3 regions of the Variovorax sp. R-27 genome follow, and region 1 is predicted to be linked to each of the others. Evidence: predicted binding sites of a transcription regulator. Region 1 holds the regulator's gene; each other region holds the start of a gene.
The links. The regulator sigma-54, encoded in region 1, starts transcription at its own class of promoters, with help from an activator protein. The targets are predictions, from matches to a motif close to TGGCANGNAANCTGCTTT.
Positions count from the first base shown of each region.

Region 1 (6,209 bases):
CGCCGACCGCACCAAGCCGATGAACATCGAGTCGGACTCGATGCGCTACGACGACCTGAAGCAGACCAGCGTGTTCACCGGTAACGTGCTCGTTACGAAGGGCACGATCATCATCCGCGGCGCACGCATGGATGTACGCCAGGACCCCGAGGGCTACCAGTACGGCGTGGTCACGGCGGCACCGGGCAAGCGGGCCTACTACAAGCAGAAACGCAATGCGCCCGACGAGTGGATCGAGGGCGAGTCGGAAGTCATCGAGTACGACAGCCGCGCCGACAACGTCAAGTTCATCCGCAACGCCACCATGCGCCGCCTGCTTGGCGCTACGCCGAACGACGAGAGCCAGGGCGCGCTGATCGTCTACGACCAGAGCAACGACACCTACACGGTCAACGGTTCCACCGTGCCGCCGAACACCGCCGTCAACGCGTCCACCCCGGGCGGGCGCGTCAAGACCATCCTGACCCCCAAGGCCGCCACCGCACCGGCAGCCGGTGCCTCGGCCCCGGCCGGCGCGAAGGCGGCGCCGCCGGCGCCCACGCCCGCACCCGGCAAGGGCCTGCGCCAGAGCACCACGCTCAGTGACCAGGGAGAAACCCGCAAGTGATCGAAACCGCAGGAACGCAGGACGCCAACGGCGCACCGGGCAGCCGCCTGATCGCGCGCGGCCTGAAGAAGAGCTACGGCAGCCGCACGGTCGTGAAAGACGTCTCGCTCGACGTGCAGAAGGGCGAAGTCGTCGGGTTGCTCGGGCCGAACGGCGCGGGCAAGACCACCTCGTTCTACATGATCGTGGGACTGGTGCGCGCCGACGCGGGCGACATCAGCATCGACGGCGAGCCCATCGCCCACATGCCGATCCACCGCCGCGCCCGCATGGGCCTGAGCTACCTGCCGCAGGAAGCCTCGATCTTCCGCAAGCTCACGGTCGAGGAAAACGTGCGCGCCGTGCTCGAGCTCCAGAGCGAGCCCGACGAGAACGGCAAGATGGCGCCGCTGTCGAAGCAGCACATGGACGAGCGCCTGGCCGAGCTGCTGGCCGACCTGCGCGTCGACCACCTGCGCGATTCGCCCGCGCTCGCGCTGTCGGGCGGCGAGCGCCGCCGCGTCGAAATTGCGCGTGCGCTGGCTACGCAGCCGCGCTTCATCCTGCTGGACGAGCCCTTCGCCGGCATCGACCCGATCGCGGTGATCGAGATCCAGCGGATCATCAGTTTCCTGAAGGAGCGCGGCATCGGCGTGCTCATCACCGACCACAACGTGCGTGAAACGCTGGGCATCTGCGATCACGCTTTCATCATCAGCGACGGGCATGTGCTGGCACAAGGCACACCCTCGGAGATCGTCGACAACGCCGAAGTACGCAGGGTGTACTTGGGCGAACACTTCCGCATGTAAGGGCGGGAGCGGTTCCCATGAAGCAAGGGCTATCCCTTCGCGTCTCGCAGCATCTGGCGTTGACGCCACAGCTGCAGCAGTCGATCAGGCTGCTTCAACTCTCCACGCTCGAACTGAGCCAGGAGGTGGAGCAGATGCTCGACGAGAACCCGTTCCTCGAGCGCACTGCGGAAGAAGCGGCGCGCGAGGAATTCGGGCTCGACACGGCCGATGCCCCGGTGCCGCGCGACGACGGCGGCGATAGCGGCGACGGCGAAAGCGACTTCGCTTCGCCCGCCGCCAGCACGTCCACTGCTTCCACCGAAACCAGCACCACCACCACGGCCGACACCGACGGCCCCGCTGCCGAAATCACCGAGCGCGAGCCCGACTGGGAAGGCGACGGCACCGTCGACATGGCGCCCGACGACAGCGAATGGGGCAGCGATGCACCCGCGCGCCAGAACAACCTCGGCGACGACGAACGTGCCGACGCCACCGAACTCGCGCGCAGCCAGGAGTCGCTGCAGTCCTTCCTGCACCGCCAGGCCCTGAGCCTGCGCCTGAACGAGAACGACAGCGCCGCGCTGCGCTTTCTCATCGAATCGCTCAACGACGACGGCTACCTGGAAGACTCGCTGCCCGCACTGGCCTCGGGCCTGGCCGGCGACGACAACGACCAGTTCGACGACCTCGTGCATCACTTTCAGGTGGCGCTCGGCCTGCTGCAGAGCCTGGAACCCGCCGGCGTCGGCGCGCGCGACCTCGGCGAATGCCTGGGCATCCAGCTGCGCGCCCTGGCCCGCGAGGACGAGACCGACGAGGAAGAGCTGGTCCGCAAGACCGCCATCGCCATCTGCAAGCAGCCAATGGAGCTGCTCGCGCGCCGCGACTTCAAGCGCCTGGCCACGCTCACCCGCAGCAACGAGGAGCTGGTGCGCTCGGCGCTGCAGATCATCGCGCGGCTCGAGCCCAAGCCGGGCCGGCGCTTCGTCGACGTCGAGCGCAACATCGTCATTCCCGACGTGATCGTCACCAAGACGGGCCGCGGCACCAATGTGAAGTTCCGCGTCATGCTGAACCCCGAGGTGATGCCGCGCCTGCGCGTGCACGACATCTACGCCGGTGCGCTCAAGTCGCACAAGGGCGAAGGCAGCCAGGCGCTGTCGCAGCGGCTGCAGGAAGCGCGCTGGTTCATCAAGAACATCCAGCAGCGCTTCGACACCATCCTGCGCGTGAGCAACGCCATCGTCGAGCGGCAGAAGAGCTACTTCGTGCACGGCGAACTCGCGATGCGCCCGCTGGTGCTGCGCGAGATCGCCGACGAGCTGGGCCTGCACGAATCGACCATCTCGCGCGTGACCACCGCCAAGTACATGGCCACGCCCTTCGGCACGGTCGAGCTCAAGTACTTCTTCGGCTCGGCGCTCGGCACCGAGACCGGCGGCAATGCGTCGAGCACTGCGGTGCGCGCGCTGATCAAGCAGTTCGTCAGCTCCGAGAGCATCAAGAAGCCGCTGTCGGACAGCCAGATCTCCGAGATGCTGAAAGAGCAGGGCATCGAGTGCGCGCGCCGCACTGTGGCCAAGTACCGCGAGGCGCTGCGCATCGCGCCCGCCAACCTGCGCAAGGCCCTGTAGAAAGCCACCGATGACCCGCCGCCTGCCGTCGCTTTCGCGTTGTGGGCATTGGGTTTTCGTCATGGCGGCGGTCTTGCTGTTCGCAGGCTGCGCCACATTGCCCGACGAGGCGCCGCGCCCGCCCACCAAGGCCATGGCCGTGTCAGCCGACACCGCGCTCGGCAAGATCGCGCTGGCCTCGCAGCCCGACCCCGACCTGAGCGGCTTTCGCCTCATGCCCGGCGGCGACTTCGCCTTCGACACCCGTATCCAGCTGGCCCGTCGCGCGCAGCGCACGCTCGACGTGCAGTACTACCAGATCGAGAACGACGAGACCGGCCGCTACCTGATGCGCACCCTGCGCGACGCCGCCCAGCGCGGCGTGCGCGTGCGGCTGCTGATGGACGACCTCTACACCTCCGGCGAAGACGAGCTGCTGCTCGGCCTGGCCGCCACGCCCAACGTGGAGCTGCGCCTGTTCAACCCGTTCCCGGCCGGGCGCGGCAGCCTGCTGAAGCGCTTCAGCGCGTCGCTTTTCGACTTCAGCCGCGTGAACCGCCGCATGCACAACAAGCTGTTCATTGCCGACGGCGCGATGGCGGTGGCGGGCGGGCGCAACATCGGCAACCAGTATTTCAGGCGCACGGCGGGTGAGAACTTTCTAGACCTCGACACCTTCGTCACCGGCGCGCTGATCCCGCGGCTGGGCAGCCTGTTCGACCAGTACTGGAACAGCATCTACGTGCGGCCGATCCAGTCGGTGGTGGCCAGCGACCTGTCGCGCGAGGAGCTGCAGAAGCGCTTCGACATCGCCACCGGCCCCGACACGACGCCACCGCCGCCGCCGCCCGCACCTAACGACCTGCTTGGCTACAGCCCGATGGCGGAAGACCTGAACGCCGGCAAGCTCGGACTGATCTGGGCCACCGCAGAGGCCTACGCCGATTCGCCCGAGCGCGTGATCGGCAAGACCGCCTCATACGGCGGCGTGCCGCTGCTGGACGTCGACAGCGTGCGCTACAACGTGGTCGAGCAGATGCGCCGTGCGCGCTCCGAGGTGACCATCGTCTCGCCCTACCTCATTCCGGGCGCCTCGGGGCTGGAGGTGATGCGCGAGATCCGCGGCCGCAACGTGAAGATCAGCGTCGTCACCAATTCGCTGGCCGCCACCGACGAGCCGTTGGTGCACACCGCCTACCGCCGCTACCGGCCCGACATGCTCAAGCTCGGCGCCGACCTCTACGAACTGAGCTCCACGCGCACCCGGCGCAGCGTGCGGCTCGGCCTGTTCGGCACCTCGGTGGGCAGGCTGCATGCCAAGTCGGCGGTGATCGACCGGCGCATTCTTTTCGTCGGCTCGATGAATTTCGATCCGCGCTCGGAGACGCACAACACCGAGATCGGTCTCTTCATCCGCAGCCCCGAGATGGCGCAACAGGCGCTCAAGCTCATCGACGTGCTCAAGCAGCAGGGCGCCTACCGGCTGCGCTTTGCCGAGGGCAGCAACGAGTCGCGCATCGAATGGGTCAGCGACGACGCCGGCAAGCTCACTGTGCTGAGCGAGGAGCCCGACTCCGGCTTCTGGGACCGGACCATGCTCGAACTGCTGGCGCCGCTGACGCCGGAGAGCCTGTTGTAGCGTCGGCTCAGTTGCCGCGCACGGCCGACCAGATCAGCCGCAGGCCCAGCAGCCCCATCACGCCGCCGGCGGCCCGGTCGATCCAGACCTTGTAGCGCAGGTAGGCCGAGCGTGGCGCTGCCGAGGAAAGCGCCAGCGCCACGATGGCGTACCAGCCCGTCTCGATGCAGAAGATGACCGCCGGCACCGCCAGTGCGAGCACCAGCGGCACCTCGCGCGGCAGGAAGGCCGCGAAGATGCTGGCGTAGACCACGGCAGTCTTCGGGTTGCTGACCTGCGTGGCCAGGCCCAGCAGGAAGGTGCGGCCGCTACGGCCCTGCTGGCGCGGCGACCCGTCCGTCTCCTGCGCCGCCACGGCCAGCGGCTGCCGCGCGCCGCTCCAGATGCGAAAGCCCAGGTAGACGAGATAGGCGCCCCCCAGGCCCTTGATGGCCACGTACAGCGCCGGCACGGCCAGGAACGCCGCCTGCAGCCCGGCCAGCGCGGCAATCGCGAAGACCAGCCCGCCGGCACCCATGCCCAGCGCTGCGGCCAGTCCGTCGGTGCGCGAGGTCACGGCGGTGCGGGCCACCATCACGAAGCTGGGGCCGGGACTCATCGCGCCCACAGTCATGGCGCCGGCGATGCCGAGCAGCGAAAGGGTGGTGTCCATCATGGCCTTGCCTTCTCCGGTGTCACTGCACGTTGACCGCTTCGACCTGCACCAGCAGCTTCACCTTGTTCTCGAAGCCGAAGTTCAGCCCCCAGGTGATGCCCCAGTCGCTGCGCTCCACGGTCGTCTCGAAGTCGCCGCCGCACACCTGGCGGTTGATCAGCGGGCTCAGGTAGCAGTTGAAGCGCACGGCCTTCAGCGTCACCGGCTTGGTCTGGCCCATCAGCGTGAGCGTGCCGGGCACGTCGACCACCTTGCCGCCGCTGAAGTCGATGCGGTCGGCCACGAAGCGGCCGGTCGGAAACTCGGCCACGTTGAAGAAGTCCTTGCTCTGCACGTGGCGGTTGAGCAGGTCGACGCCGGTGTTGATGGAGCTGATGTCCATCGTGATGTCGACCTTGCCGCTGGCGCCGGTACCGTCGATCTGCACGGAGCCGTCCTTGGTGCTGAAGCGGCCCCGGTTGGTGGTGGTGCCGTAGTGGCCCATTTCGTACATCACGAAGGTGTGCGTCGGGTCGACCACGTAGTTGGCGTTTTTCACCGGCCCGCCCGCGGGCTTGGCGGCCACGGCCGGCGCGGTGTATTCGGGCCCTTGTGGTTGCTGCTGTGCCGTGGCGCCGGTGAACGCGGCGGCCGACAGGGCCGCGGCGAGAAGGAGCTTTTTCATGGCGTTGGTTGTGTGGGTCATGAAAGAGAAAAGTGAGTGAGGGGAGGGCAGGCCCATTCGGCCGTTCACAGCGGCCCGAGGCCTGTGAGCGTGAACTTGAAGCGCACCTGCACCTCGTTGCCGACCATCGAGGTGTCGGTCCATTCGCCGTCGCCCACCTTGTAGTCGAGCCGCTGGATCGTAAAGCTTCCGGTGGCCACCGCGTAGTTGCCGCCGGCCGCCGCGATGCTGACGGGCACCGTCACGTACTTGGCC
Region 1 is NZ_CP183984.1:645,577-651,785, forward strand. Features, by position in the region: gene lptA (lipopolysaccharide transport periplasmic protein LptA) at 1-607, shown strand, start outside; gene lptB (LPS export ABC transporter ATP-binding protein) at 604-1,398, shown strand; gene rpoN (RNA polymerase factor sigma-54) at 1,416-3,017, shown strand; gene ACN9MV_RS02995 (phospholipase D family protein) at 3,028-4,635, shown strand; gene ACN9MV_RS03000 (LysE family translocator) at 4,643-5,290, opposite strand; gene ACN9MV_RS03005 (YceI family protein) at 5,310-5,954, opposite strand; gene ACN9MV_RS03010 (YceI family protein) at 6,020-6,209, opposite strand, start outside.

Region 2 (6,209 bases), 3.3 Mb from region 1:
TCGATCTCGGCCTGCGTGGCGGCCGGGCCGATCAGCATGCCGTAGCCGCCGGCGCCGTGCACTTCCTTGACAACCAGGTCCTTCATGTTGTCGAGCGTGTATTGCAGCTCGTCCTTGTTGCGGCACATGTAGGTGGGCACGTTCTTCAGGATCGGCTTTTCGCCGAGGTAGAACTCAACCATCTTCGGCACGTAGGGGTAGATCGACTTGTCGTCGGCCACACCGGTGCCCACTGCATTGCAGATGACGACGTTGCCTTCGCGGTAGGCGCGCATCAGGCCGGCGGTACCGAGCGTGGACGTGGGGCGGAACACCTCGGGGTCGAGGAAGTCGTCGTCCACGCGGCGGTAGATCACGTCGACGCGGCGCGGTCCGCGCGTAGTGCGCATGTAGACGAAGTTGTCCTTGACGAACAGGTCCTGGCCCTCGACCAGTTCCACGCCCATCTGCTGGGCGAGGAAGGCATGCTCGAAGTAGGCGCTGTTGTACATGCCGGGCGTGAGCACCACCACCGTGGGCTCGGCCGTGGCCGGCGGCGCGCTGGCGCGCAGGGTTTCGAGCAGCAGGTCGGGGTAGTGCGCGACCGGCGCGATGCGGTTCTGGTTGAACAGCTCGGGGAAGAGCCGCATCATCATCTTGCGGTTTTCGAGCATGTAGCTCACGCCGCTGGGCACGCGCAGGTTGTCTTCGAGCACGTAGTACTCACCGTTGCCGTCGGCATCGGGGGCACGAACGATGTCGATGCCCGAGATGTTCGAGTAGACGTTGTGCGGCACGTTCACGCCCATCATCTCGGGGCGGAACTGGGCGTTGTTCAGGATCTGCTCGGCCGGGATGATGCCGGCCTTGATGATTTCCTGATCATGGTAGACATCGTGAAGAAAGCGGTTGAGCGCCGTGACGCGCTGCACCAGCCCTTTTTCCATGCTGTCCCACTCGTGAGCGGGAATGATGCGAGGCAGCAGGTCGAACGGGATGAGCCGCTCGGTGCCGGAGCCGTCCTCGTCCTTGGCGCCATACACCGCGAAGGTGATGCCGACCCGGCGGAAAATCAATTCCGCCTCTTCGCGCCGCGAACGCATCACCTCACCGGGTTGCTTCGCGAGCCATTGGTCGTAGCGCTTGTAGTGCTGTCGGATTGCAGCCCCCGCATAGGGCAACTGCTCATACATCTCGTCAAATTTGTGCATGGAACGACCAATCTCCTTGAGCTATAGCTTAGCAAGTTCAGGGCCAGTAGAACCCCTTATGCCAAGGCCGGAGACGGGCCGGAAGACTTTTTCTTCGCTCAGCGCTCAGGCCCTTCCTCGCTGGCCGTCAGCTTCTTGCGGGGCGAGAGAAATCCCTTGATGCGCTCCCCGCTCTCGTCGCTGTAGAGGCTGGCCAAGAAGGATTCGCGCTCGGCGTCAAGTTGCTCACGCCGGCTGCGCCCACGCGCCGAATACACGAGCTGCTTGATGCGCGCCTGCACCTCGAACGGGCCGCGCGCGAGCTGCTGCGCCCAGGCGAGCGCGGTGGCGCCGGCCTCCCCATGCGGCACGACCTTGTTGACCACGCCCAGTTCGTGCAGCCGCTTCGCGGTGCTGGGCGTGCCGTCGAGCAGCATTTCGATGGCGGCCTGCGGCGGCAACGCGCGCACCAGCGAATCGGTGCCGCCGCCGTCGGGCGTGAGGCCCACATTCACATAGGACATGGCGAACTTCGCGTCTTCCGCGGCCACGATCAGGTCGCAGGCCAGGCACAGCGAAAAGCCGCCGCCCATGGCAGCGCCCTCGACAGCGGCAATGACGGGCTGGGGAGCCTCCTGGATCGCCATGATCCATTCGTGCAGCGCATCAATGTGGCCATGCTGCTCGGCGGCCGGCAGCTTGCGTTGCCGGGCCAGGCGCCGCAGGTCGCCGCCGCCGCTGAAATGATCGCCCTCCCCGCACAACACGATGGCGCGCACGGTGCGAAAACCCGAGGTGGCGCGCATCGCCTTGGCGGCCGCGCGGTAGACCGACGGATTGAGCGCATTGCGCGCCGCGGGGTTGCTCAGCGTCAGCACCAGCACCGGGCCTTCGCGGTGCATCTTGAGCCGCGCGCCGGGTGCGGCCGCGGCGCTCGTGCTGGTGATGGCCGGAACAGCGGCCGTCACGGCGTATGCCCGGAAAACAGGTCCCACCGAAGGCCTTGACGGTTGCTCATGCTGTCCCCTCTTCTGAGTTGTAGCCAAACGATACAACGCATGGGACGCCAGTACGAGCACGCTGACAAGTGGCCTTTCGGACTACTTTTGACAATTAATTCACGATTTCAGGGCTGTGCTGCCAGTACCGCGCATGGCGCTCGCGCTCGCAGGCCACGTCGGCGGGACGCGTGCTGGTCCAGTGCGCGGCGCCGCAGCGGGTGTTTTCGACCAGCCGCACGCCACGGTCCCGGTAGCGCGCCACCACCTCCTGCGCCGGATGGCCGAAGCGATTGCGATACCCCGCCTGGACAAAGGCAATGCCCGGCTGCACCGCATCGAGGAAGGCCGGGCTCGACGAAGTCTTGCTGCCGTGGTGCGGCGCCAGCAGCACGTCGGCCCGCAGCAGCTGCGGCGTGCGAACGACGAGCGCGGCCTCCTGCAGCCGCTCGATGTCGCCGGCCAGCAGCGCCGCCGCGCGCCCGTTGCCGATGCGCAGCACGCACGAGACGGCATTGGGCTTGGTGAAGCCGCGGTAGTCGGTGTCGAACGGATGCAGCACCTCGAAGCGCACGCCGTCCCAGGTCCAGACCTGCCCCGCCTCGCAACGCCGTGCCGCCAGCGTCGCCTGCAGCGGATGCGTGGCTTCGAGGGAACTCAGCAGCTCGGCCCGCGGCTGCATCGCGAGCACCGCGGGCGCACCGCCGGTGTGATCGGTGTCGCGGTGGCTCAGCACCAGCATGTCGAGGCGCTCACCATGCGCCCGCAGCAGCGGCACGAGCACGCGATGGCCGGCATCGCTTTCAAGGCCGTAGCGCGGGCCGGCGTCATAGAGCAGGCTGTGCGTGGCGGTGCGCACGAGCACCGCGTTGCCCTGGCCGATGTCGGCAGCGAGCAGCTCGAATTCGCCGGCCGCCGGCCGGGGCGCCTGCCACAGCAACACTGGCAGCAGCAGCGGAATGCCGAGGCTGCGCAGCGACCAGGACAGCCGCATGGCGAGCAATGCACCGCCGGCCACGCCGCAAGCGGCCATCCACAAAGGCGGCGCGGCCATCGACAGCGTGGCATACGGCAGCCCGGCCAGCCATTGCAGCAGCAGCGCCAGCACCTGCACGGCCCGGGCTGCAAGGTCCCACAGCGGCGCCACGGCGACGCCCAGCATGGCCAACGGCGTGATCACGAGCGTGACCCAGGGGATCGCCACCGCATTGGCCACCAAGCCGATCAGCGACACCTGCTGGAACAGCAGCAGGCTCAGCGGCGTGATTGCCAGCGTGATGACCCATTGCTCGCGAAAGAACTGCAACAGGCGGGAAGCGGCGCCGGTCTTCCGCTCGCCCGGCACCGCGGCGTCCGTGGCGAACAGCACGCCCACCGCCACGAAGCTCAGCCAGAAGCCGGCCTGCATCAAGGCCCACGGATCGAGCGCGACCACCACGGCCGCCGTCAGCAGCCACACATGCGGCCAAGGCCAGCGCCGGCCCGTGAGGCGCAGCAGCGCGACCGTCGCCAGCATCCACACAGTGCGCTGCGAGGGCACACCCCAGCCGCTGAAGAGCGCGTAGAGCGTGGCCAGCAGCACGCCGCCTATCAACGCTGCCTGCTGCGCCGGCAAGCGCAGCATCAGCCGCGCGCTGCGCCGCCAGAGCAGGCCGACGACGTGCGCGGCCAGCCAGGCAAACATCGTGACGTGGAGGCCGGAGATCGACATCAGGTGTGCCACGCCCGTGGCGCGGAACACGTCCCAGCCCGAGCGGTCGATGGCGCTCTGGTCGCCGGTGACCAAGGCCGCGATCACGCCGGCCTGGGCGCGGTCGGGCACGCGCTCGAAGACGGCATCGCGTACGGCTTCGCGTGCGCGTTCGATGGGATGCCACCACGTGCTTGCCACCAGCATGGGTGCCGCATCGCGCGCGCCGGTTCGCACATAGCCGCTGGCATGCAGGCCCTGCTCCCACATCCAGAGTTCGCTGTCGAAGCCATGGGGATTGCGGCTGCCGTGCGGCGCCTTCAGACGCACCGTCAGTCGCCATCGCTCGCCAGCGTGCAGGGGGCCGACGGTGCTGGTCAAGGGCGCGCGGCTTTGGGACGCCCGGCTCCACAGGCTCGAGCCTTCGGCATACCAGCCGAGTGCAATGCGATCGGGCACCGCGGGCCGCCCCTGCGCATCCGGATCAGCCCAACCCGCGGACTCGACATCCAGGCGGAACTGCGTTCCAGCTTCGTTGCGCTGGGGCATCTCCGACACCACGCCCGTGACCTGCAGGTCGCGCCCTTCGAGCGTTGGGTCAAGCGCGCCGTGCGCATAGACCGCCGCGCGCCATCCCGCGAGCCCTGCGCCAGCCATCGCGCCGCATAGCAAGGCGATGAGCATCAGGCCCCTGCCCGGCATGCGTCGCCAACACAGGCCGGCCACTGCCACGAACAGCAAGCCGGCGTAGGCCCACGCCGGCCAAAGCACCGCCTGCTGCAACTGCAAGGCCGCTCCCAGCAGCGAGCCACCCAGCGCCACGAACGCCCCCGCTCCACCCATGGCACCACCGGACGCACGAAACGGCGTCAACGAAAAACTCCCGAACCCATGATGCAAACCCTCCCCAAAGTCACGCTCAGTGGCGCGTTAATTGCTTGGCATCTGGGCTAGTATGCGTCTCACAAGAGACATCTTTTCGATGCAATCTCGCAGTACTGCACACAAAAACGCATGTCCATTCACGCCGCTCTCCACCACGTCACCCACTACAAATACGACCGCCTGGTGCAGTTGGGCCCACAGGTCGTGCGCTTGCGTCCCGCGCCGCATTGCCGCAGCAACGTCATCTCGTATTCGCTGCGGGTCGAGCCGGCCGAGCACTTCGTCAACTGGATGCAGGACCCGTTCGCCAACTACCAGGCGCGGCTCGTGTTCCCCGAGAAGACGCGCGAGTTCAAGGTCACGGTCGACCTCGTGGTCGAGATGGCGGTCTACAACCCCTTCGACTTCTTCCTCGAGCCGCAGGCCGAGAACTTTCCTTTCAAGTACACGGCCTCGCAGGCTGAAGAGCTCGCCCCCTACCTCGTCACCGAAGCGCCCACGCCGCTGCTGCAGGCCTACCTCGACAAGATCGATCGCAAGGAGCAGCGCACCATCGACTTCCTGGTCGGCATCAACCAGCAGGTGCAGCAAGACGTCAATTACCTGATCCGCATGGAGCCCGGTGTGCAGACGCCGGAAGAAACGCTCACCAGCGGCAGCGGCTCTTGCCGCGACTCGGGCTGGCTGCTGGTGCAACTGCTGCGCCACTGCGGGCTGGCCGCGCGTTTCGTCTCGGGCTACCTGATCCAGCTCACGCCCGACGTGAAGGCGCTCGACGGCCCGAGCGGCACCACGGTCGACTTCACCGACCTGCACGCCTGGTGCGAAGTGTTCCTGCCGGGCGCAGGCTGGATCGGCCTCGACGCCACCTCGGGCCTGCTGGCCGGCGAGGGCCACATTCCGCTGGCCTGCACGCCCACGCCTTCGAGCGCGGCGCCCATCGAGGGCGGCGTCGACGAATCCGAGGTCGAGTTCGGCCATGAGATGAAGGTCACGCGCATCTACGAATCGCCGCGCGTCACCAAGCCCTACACCGAAGAACAGTGGTCCGAAGTACTGGCCCTGGGCGACGCAGTCGATGCGCGCCTTAAGGCCGGCGACGTGCGCCTCACCATGGGCGGCGAGCCGACCTACGTGGCCACCAGCGACCGCGACGCGCCCGAATGGAACACCGACGCCCTCGGCCCCACGAAGCGCGGCTACGCCACCGAGCTCGTGCACAAGCTGCGCGCCGAGTACGGCAAGGGCGGCTTCCTGCATTTCGGCCAGGGCAAGTGGTACCCGGGCGAGCAACTGCCGCGCTGGGCGCTGTCGATCTTCTGGCGCGCCGACGGCCAGACGCTGTGGCACGACCCCGAACTGTTTGCCGACGAGCGCTTTCCCACGCACTACACGAGCGAAGACGCGCGCCGCTTCACCACCGTGCTGGCCCACAAGCTCGGCCTGACCGAGCGCTACATCCAGCCA
Region 2 is NZ_CP183984.1:4,390,822-4,397,030, forward strand. Features, by position in the region: gene ACN9MV_RS20620 (circularly permuted type 2 ATP-grasp protein) at 1-1,190, opposite strand, end outside; gene ACN9MV_RS20625 (oxepin-CoA hydrolase, alternative type) at 1,289-2,137, opposite strand; gene ACN9MV_RS20630 (DNA internalization-related competence protein ComEC/Rec2) at 2,283-4,700, opposite strand; gene ACN9MV_RS20635 (DUF2126 domain-containing protein) at 4,872-6,209, shown strand, end outside.
Region 2: a site for sigma-54 is predicted at 4,781-4,798, ahead of ACN9MV_RS20635 (DUF2126 domain-containing protein). Genes of this name have one in related genera too.

Region 3 (6,209 bases), 3.3 Mb from region 1:
CTGCATGCCCCAGGCCGGCGAATCGAGCCAGATCCACCACGGATAGCCGGGCACCCAGGTTTCGGGAAAGGCGACGAGCTGCACGCCCTGTTTCGCGGCCTGCGCCATCAGGTCGATGGTCTTGTCGATGGTGCCGTCGAGGTCGAGGAACACGGGGGCGGCCTGTACGGCGGCAACGCGCAGCTTGGGGTGGACGGTGGTCGGCATGGTGGTTCTCCAGATGCAATGAAAGTAACGAGGCGTCTTCCGCACCTACGGCGCACCGGGTTTGCGCTGTGGCATGCGGGTTGCTTGAAGCGTAAATTCGCGCCGCCGGAACGCCTTGACCCGGATTGGCGGCGTTCTTGTTCCAGCGTTGCATGCCCTTGTTGCCAAGGCTTTCCGAGGACCCCCCGATGACCCAGTTGCTCAGCACCGACGCCGTCCCGCGGGACCAGCGGCTTGCCTACTGGACCGACATGATCTGCAACGTCTACGTGCAACTGGGCTGCGATCCGGTGCGCGAAGGCGATACCTGCGATTTCGAAGGCAGCATCCGCCAGCACGCGCTGCCCGGGCTCGACGTGTCGGTCGTCACCTCGAGCCCGCAGAAGGTGATGCGCACGCCGGGGCACATCTCGCACTCCAGCGACGACTACTTTCTCGTGAGCATCCAGGCGCGCGGCCGTGGCGTGGTGCGGCAGGACGGCCGCGACGCCGTGCTCGCGGCCGGCGACTTCGCGCTGTACGACAGCACGCGGCCTTATCAGCTGCTGTTCGACGAGTCCTTCGAGCAGATCGTGCTCAAGCTGCCCGGCGAACGTCTGCGCAGCGAACTGCGCGACACCGAGGCGCTGACGGCCACCACGGTGTCAGGCCGTGCGGGCGCGGGGCACCTGCTGCTGGGCATGATCCACACGCTGCGCGAAGACATCGACACGCTGCAGCCCGCGTCGGCGCTTGCTGTGGCCAACGGCGTTCAGAACATCCTGGTGGCGGGGCTGCAGACGCTGCCCGCGGCGAGTGCGCCGTCGCTCAGCAATCTCACGGCGTATCACCTCGCGCGCGTGAAGCGGCTCATCGACGAGCAGCTGGCCGACCCGTCGCTGTCGGTGGGCACGCTGGCGGCGGGGTTGGGCGTGTCGGTGAGCCACATCCACCGCGTGTTCAGGAGCGAGCCGCTGACGCCGTCGCAGTACATCTGGGAGCGCAGGCTGGAGGCGTGCAGCCGCGACCTGCTGGAGCCGCGCCTCGCGGGCCGGCCGGTGGCCGAGATTGCCTATGGCCGCGGCTTCAACGACGCGGCGCATTTCAGCCGCGCGTTCCGCGAGCGCTTCGGCTGCTCGCCGCGCGAATGGCGGCAGCAGCGCATGCAGTAAGAAGGGCTACTGGACCAGCATCACCGTCGTGTTGGTTTCGGCGACCACCTTGGTGGCGACCGAGCCCATCAGTGCGCGACCGAAGATGCCGTGGCCATGGGTGCCGAGCACGATCAGCCCAGCTTGTGCCGCCGCGGCCGACTTGAGGATTTCCTCGGCCACATGGCCGTGGCGCGAGTCGATCGTGTAGTTGCTCACGCCGCTCTCGGCGAACAGCGCCTTCACCGGGTCGAGCACCTTGGCGTTTTCCTCGGCGTAGTAGTCCGTCACCAATTCTTTGCTCAGGTGGCGCGCGACATGGCCCGAGATGCCGGTGCACACGTGCACCACCACCAGCTGATGCCCGTCCACGAACATGGCGCGATTGGCAAGCAGGTAGTCGAGCGCCTTGCGGGTGTAGGCGCTGCCATCGACGGCGATGAGGATTTTCATGAAACCCTTATACGGCGCGGCTCCGCGCACCGCAACGGGGCGTACCTCAGGCCCGAAGGGCTTTGCCCGGCCAGATCAGCCGTGCAGGCCCTTCCAGAGCATGTAGGCCGCGAGCAGGTACAGGATGCTCGCGAATACGCGCTTGAGCTTCTTCACCGGCAGGCTGTGCGCCGCCTTCGCGCCCAGCGGTGCGGTGAACACGCTGCACAGCGCAATCACGGCCAGCGCGGGCAGCCAGATATAGCCGAAGGAGCCGGCCGGCAGGCCTTGCACCGACTGGCCGCTGACCGCATAGCCGAGCACGTTCGCCACTGCAATCGGAAAGCCCAGCGCCGCGCTGGTGGCCACCGCGTTGTGAATGGACACGTTGCACCACGTCATGAACGGCACGCTGATGAAGCCACCCCCCGCGCCCACGAGGCCGGAGATGAAGCCGATCGCGCCGCCCGCCGCGAGCTGGCCGCCCGTGCCCGGCATCTGCCGCGTGGGCGCGGGCTTCTTGTCGAGGAACATCTGCGTGGCCGAGAAGCCCACGAACAGCGCGAAGAAGATGGCCAGCGCCGTGCCCTTGAGCAGCGAGAACACGCCCAGGCTGCCAGCAAGGCTGCCGATGACGATGCCGGGTGCGAGCCGCCGCACGATGTCCCAGCGCACGGCGCCGCGCCGGTGGTGCGCGCGCACGCTGGACACCGAGGTGAAGATGATCGTCGCCATCGAGGTGGCGATTGCCATCTTCACCGCGAGGTCGGCCGGCACGCCGCGATGGCCCATGATGATCGTGATGAACGGCACCATCAGCATGCCGCCGCCGATGCCCAGCAGGCCCGCGAGAAAACCGGTGCCGAGGCCGAGAGCGGCGAGTTCGGCGATCAGGAGAGGGTCGAGCAGGGCAGCGATATTCACGGGAAAGTCACGCAAGAGAAGTGAGGGGCTGGAAAAAGCAACGGCCCCGAGCAATGGATGCAGGGGGCCGTGGCAGGAAAAGGTGTCTGCAGGTGATGTGCCGGACCCGCATCCTGAACCAGGGTTCAGGTGGGCGAGGGCAGCAGGACTTCGGGTTCATCTGACGCGAGATGATCACGCCCGTCGAGCGATGTACCAAGCCCGGCTCCGGAGAGCATTGGAACAAGGAAATATTAAGCCCGACACAGTCTGCAGACGGACTGGATTTTACGCCTCGTCCGTCTTCGTGCCAGCCTTATTCAGAGTAAATGTCCATCGCCAGCCAGGGCCTGATCGAGTTTCTGGATGAGCTGCGTGGCCTTCGCGTCGGTTTCGACGCTGTCTGCAGCCGAAGTGGCAACTGGTGCCGCGGGCGCTGCGACAACAGCGGCCTGCTGCGCGGCGAGGTCGAACGCCAGGTTCAGCGAAGCCAGCACCGCAATGCGGTCACGGGCCTTGACTTTTCCGGCATCGCGGATCTTGCACATGGCTGCGTCCACGCGTTCGACGGCTTCGCGCAGCTGCGCCTCGCCGCCATCGGGACAGCCGAGCAGATAGCTCTGGCCCATGATCTGTACTTCAATCTGCTTCATGCGGGGGAGTCTTCGGAGGGTGGTTCAGCCGGCAACCGTTCGAGCAGGGCATCGAGGCGCGTGCGTGCCGCAACGAGCCGCGACTTCAGGGCGTCGCGTTCGCGCGTGAGCGCATCGACCTGCTCCTGCAGCAGCGCATTGGTGCGTTGCACCTCTTCGTGACGCACAAGCAGTCGTTCAACACGCTCGGCGATCTGATCGATAGGGCTGGAGGCGGGCATGGTTGGCGATTGTAGTTTCCCAAGGAAGCGGCCCCCAGGCGGTGCCTGGGCGTGGCATGGATTCTGCTGCCTTCCAGTTGCCTTTCAAACTCCAATAGCCTGTCAATGACCACGAAGAACAACACTTTATTCAGTCGGCGCGACCTGCTTACGCTCATCGGCAAGACCGCAGGGGGCGGCGCGATGTACCAGGCGATGACCTCGCTGGGCTTTGCCGCCGAATCCAACTACAGCGGACCACCGAAGCTCGATGGCGCAAAGAAGGGTGCGTCGGTGCTGGTTCTTGGCGCAGGCCTGGCCGGCATGGCCGCCGCGCTCGAACTGCGCAACGCAGGCTACTCGGTCAAGGTCCTCGAGTTCAGCAATCGCGCGGGCGGCCGGTGCTGGACGCTGCGCGGCGGCGACACCTTCACCGAGCTGGGTGGCGCCGTGCAGCAATGCGGCTTCGCCAAGGGCGAGTACTTCAATCCGGGGCCGTGGCGCATTCCCTATCACCACCATGCAGTGCTGGGCTACTGCAAGCGGCTGGGCGTGGCGCTGGAGCCCTTCGTCCAGGTCAACTACAACGCGCTGGTGCATTCGAGCAAGGCCTACGGCGGCAAGCCGCAGCGCTACCGCCACGTGCAGGCCGACTACCAGGGCTACGTCGCCGAGCTGCTCGGCAAGGCCACGACGCAAGGCAACCTCGACGCGGCATTGACGAAAGAAGACAAAGAGAAACTGCTCGAAGGCCTGCGCCGCTGGGGCGCGCTCGACACGCAGTTCCGCTATCTCGAAGGCACCATCAGCAGCGACCGCCGCGGCTACGAAGTCGATGCGGGCGGCGGCCTCATGCCGCTGGCCAAGCCGTCGAAGCCGCTCGACATGAGCGAGCTGCTGCAATCGAATCTTTGGCGTTACATCGCCAGCGGGCAAGACTACGAATTCCAGAGCGCGATCTTCCAGCCCGTGGGCGGCATGGACATGATCGCCAAGGCCTTCCAGAAGGAGGTCGGCAGCCTGATCCGCTACGGCGCCAAGGTCACGAAGATCGAGCAGAACGACCGCGGCGTGACGGTCACCTACACCGATGCATCAAAGGGCGGCGCGGTCACGCAGGCCAAGGCCGACTGGTGCCTGTGCACCATTCCGCTGTCGGTGCTCAGCCAGATCGACATCCAGGTGGGCTCGGCAATGCAGGAGGCCATCAACGCCGTGCCTTATGGCGCATCAGTAAAGGTGGGCCTGCAGTTCAAGCGCCGCTTCTGGGAAGAAGACGAACACATCTACGGCGGCATCAGCTACACAGACCTGCCGATCTCGCGCATTTCGTATCCCTCGACGCGCTATGGCGCCAAGGGCAAGTCGGTGGTGCTGGGCGCCTACGTGTTCGACGGCCCGAACTCCTACGAATTCACCGCCATGGCGCCCGAGGAGCGCGTGCGCCGCGCGGTCGAGTTCGGCACGCAGCTGCATCCGCAGTACGCGAGCGAATTCGACAACGGCATTTCCGTGGGCTGGCACCGCGTGCCCGGCACGCACGGCTGCTACGGCATGTGGACCGACGAGACGCGCCAGAAGCACTACAAGAACCTGTGCCAGGTCGACGGCCGCATCGCGCTGGCTGGCGAGCACGCTTCCTACATTCCGGCCTGGCAGGAGGGCGCACTGCTCTCGTCGCTCGACGCCATCCAGCGGCTGCATGCCCGCGCCGTTGCGTGAAAGCCGAGTGAAGGACACACCCACCATGAACAACAACATCACGACCTTCAAGCGCGCGTTGCTCGGCCTTTCGCTGGGCGCGCTGGCCTCGGTGGCCGGCCAGGCCGCTTTCGCGCAGTCGCCGGAGCCCGTCTTTTCCGTCGGCCCCCGATTCCAGGAGAGCTCGGGCGAGGCGATCTACCGCGCGACCTGCCAGGGCTGCCACATGGCGCAGGGACAAGGGGCGAAGGGCGCAGGCGCCTATCCGGCGCTCGCCTCGAACCCGCGGCTCGCAAGCGCGGAATACCCACTCTACGTGGTGATCAACGGGCAGAAAGGCATGCCCGCCTTTGGCAAGATGCTGAGCGACGAGCAGATCGCTTCCGTGGTCGGCTATGCGCGCACCCATTTCGGCAACCAATATCCTGACGCCATTGCGGCGGAGAGCGTCAAGAAGCTGCGGCCTTGATCGGCCTTCTTCTTTCGATACCTGGCAGATCCTTTCTTCATCCACCCCAGCAGAGAGACAACACGCATGACCATGACCTCCATCACGAAGAAGCTGGCGCTCGCCGCCGCACTGCTCGCAGCCGGCACCGGCGCCGCCCATGCGGCCGATGAAATCATTCGCCACCGCATTCCGAACTCCACCTTCCCGATCTCGGCGGCGGTGGAGGTGCCGTCTTCGTTCACCAACGTCTACCTCTCGGGCCAGGTGCCGCCGCTGCAGGACGCGACCGCGCCCAAGAACAGCGCGGCGGCCTATGGCGGCGACACCAAGGGCCAGACCGTCGGCGTGCTCAAAGCCATCGAGAAGAGCCTCACAGGCCTGGGCCTGACGATGGGCGACGTGGTGAAGATGCAGGTGTTTCTCGTCGGCGATCCGGCCAAGGACAACAAGATGGATTTCGCCGGCTTCATGGAGGGCTATACCCAGTTCTTCGGCACCACCGCGCAGCCCCGGCTGCCTGTGCGCTCGGCGA
Region 3 is NZ_CP183984.1:3,895,902-3,902,110, reverse strand. Features, by position in the region: gene ACN9MV_RS18290 (carbon-nitrogen hydrolase family protein) at 1-207, opposite strand, end outside; gene ACN9MV_RS18285 (helix-turn-helix domain-containing protein) at 396-1,358, shown strand; gene ACN9MV_RS18280 (universal stress protein) at 1,365-1,790, opposite strand; gene ACN9MV_RS18275 (sulfite exporter TauE/SafE family protein) at 1,866-2,687, opposite strand; gene ACN9MV_RS18270 (cell division protein ZapA) at 2,993-3,325, opposite strand; gene ACN9MV_RS18265 (hypothetical protein) at 3,322-3,546, opposite strand; gene ACN9MV_RS18260 (flavin monoamine oxidase family protein) at 3,652-5,247, shown strand; gene ACN9MV_RS18255 (c-type cytochrome) at 5,273-5,695, shown strand; gene ACN9MV_RS18250 (RidA family protein) at 5,762-6,209, shown strand, end outside.
Region 3: a site for sigma-54 is predicted at 3,599-3,616, ahead of ACN9MV_RS18260 (flavin monoamine oxidase family protein). Genes of this name have one in related genera too.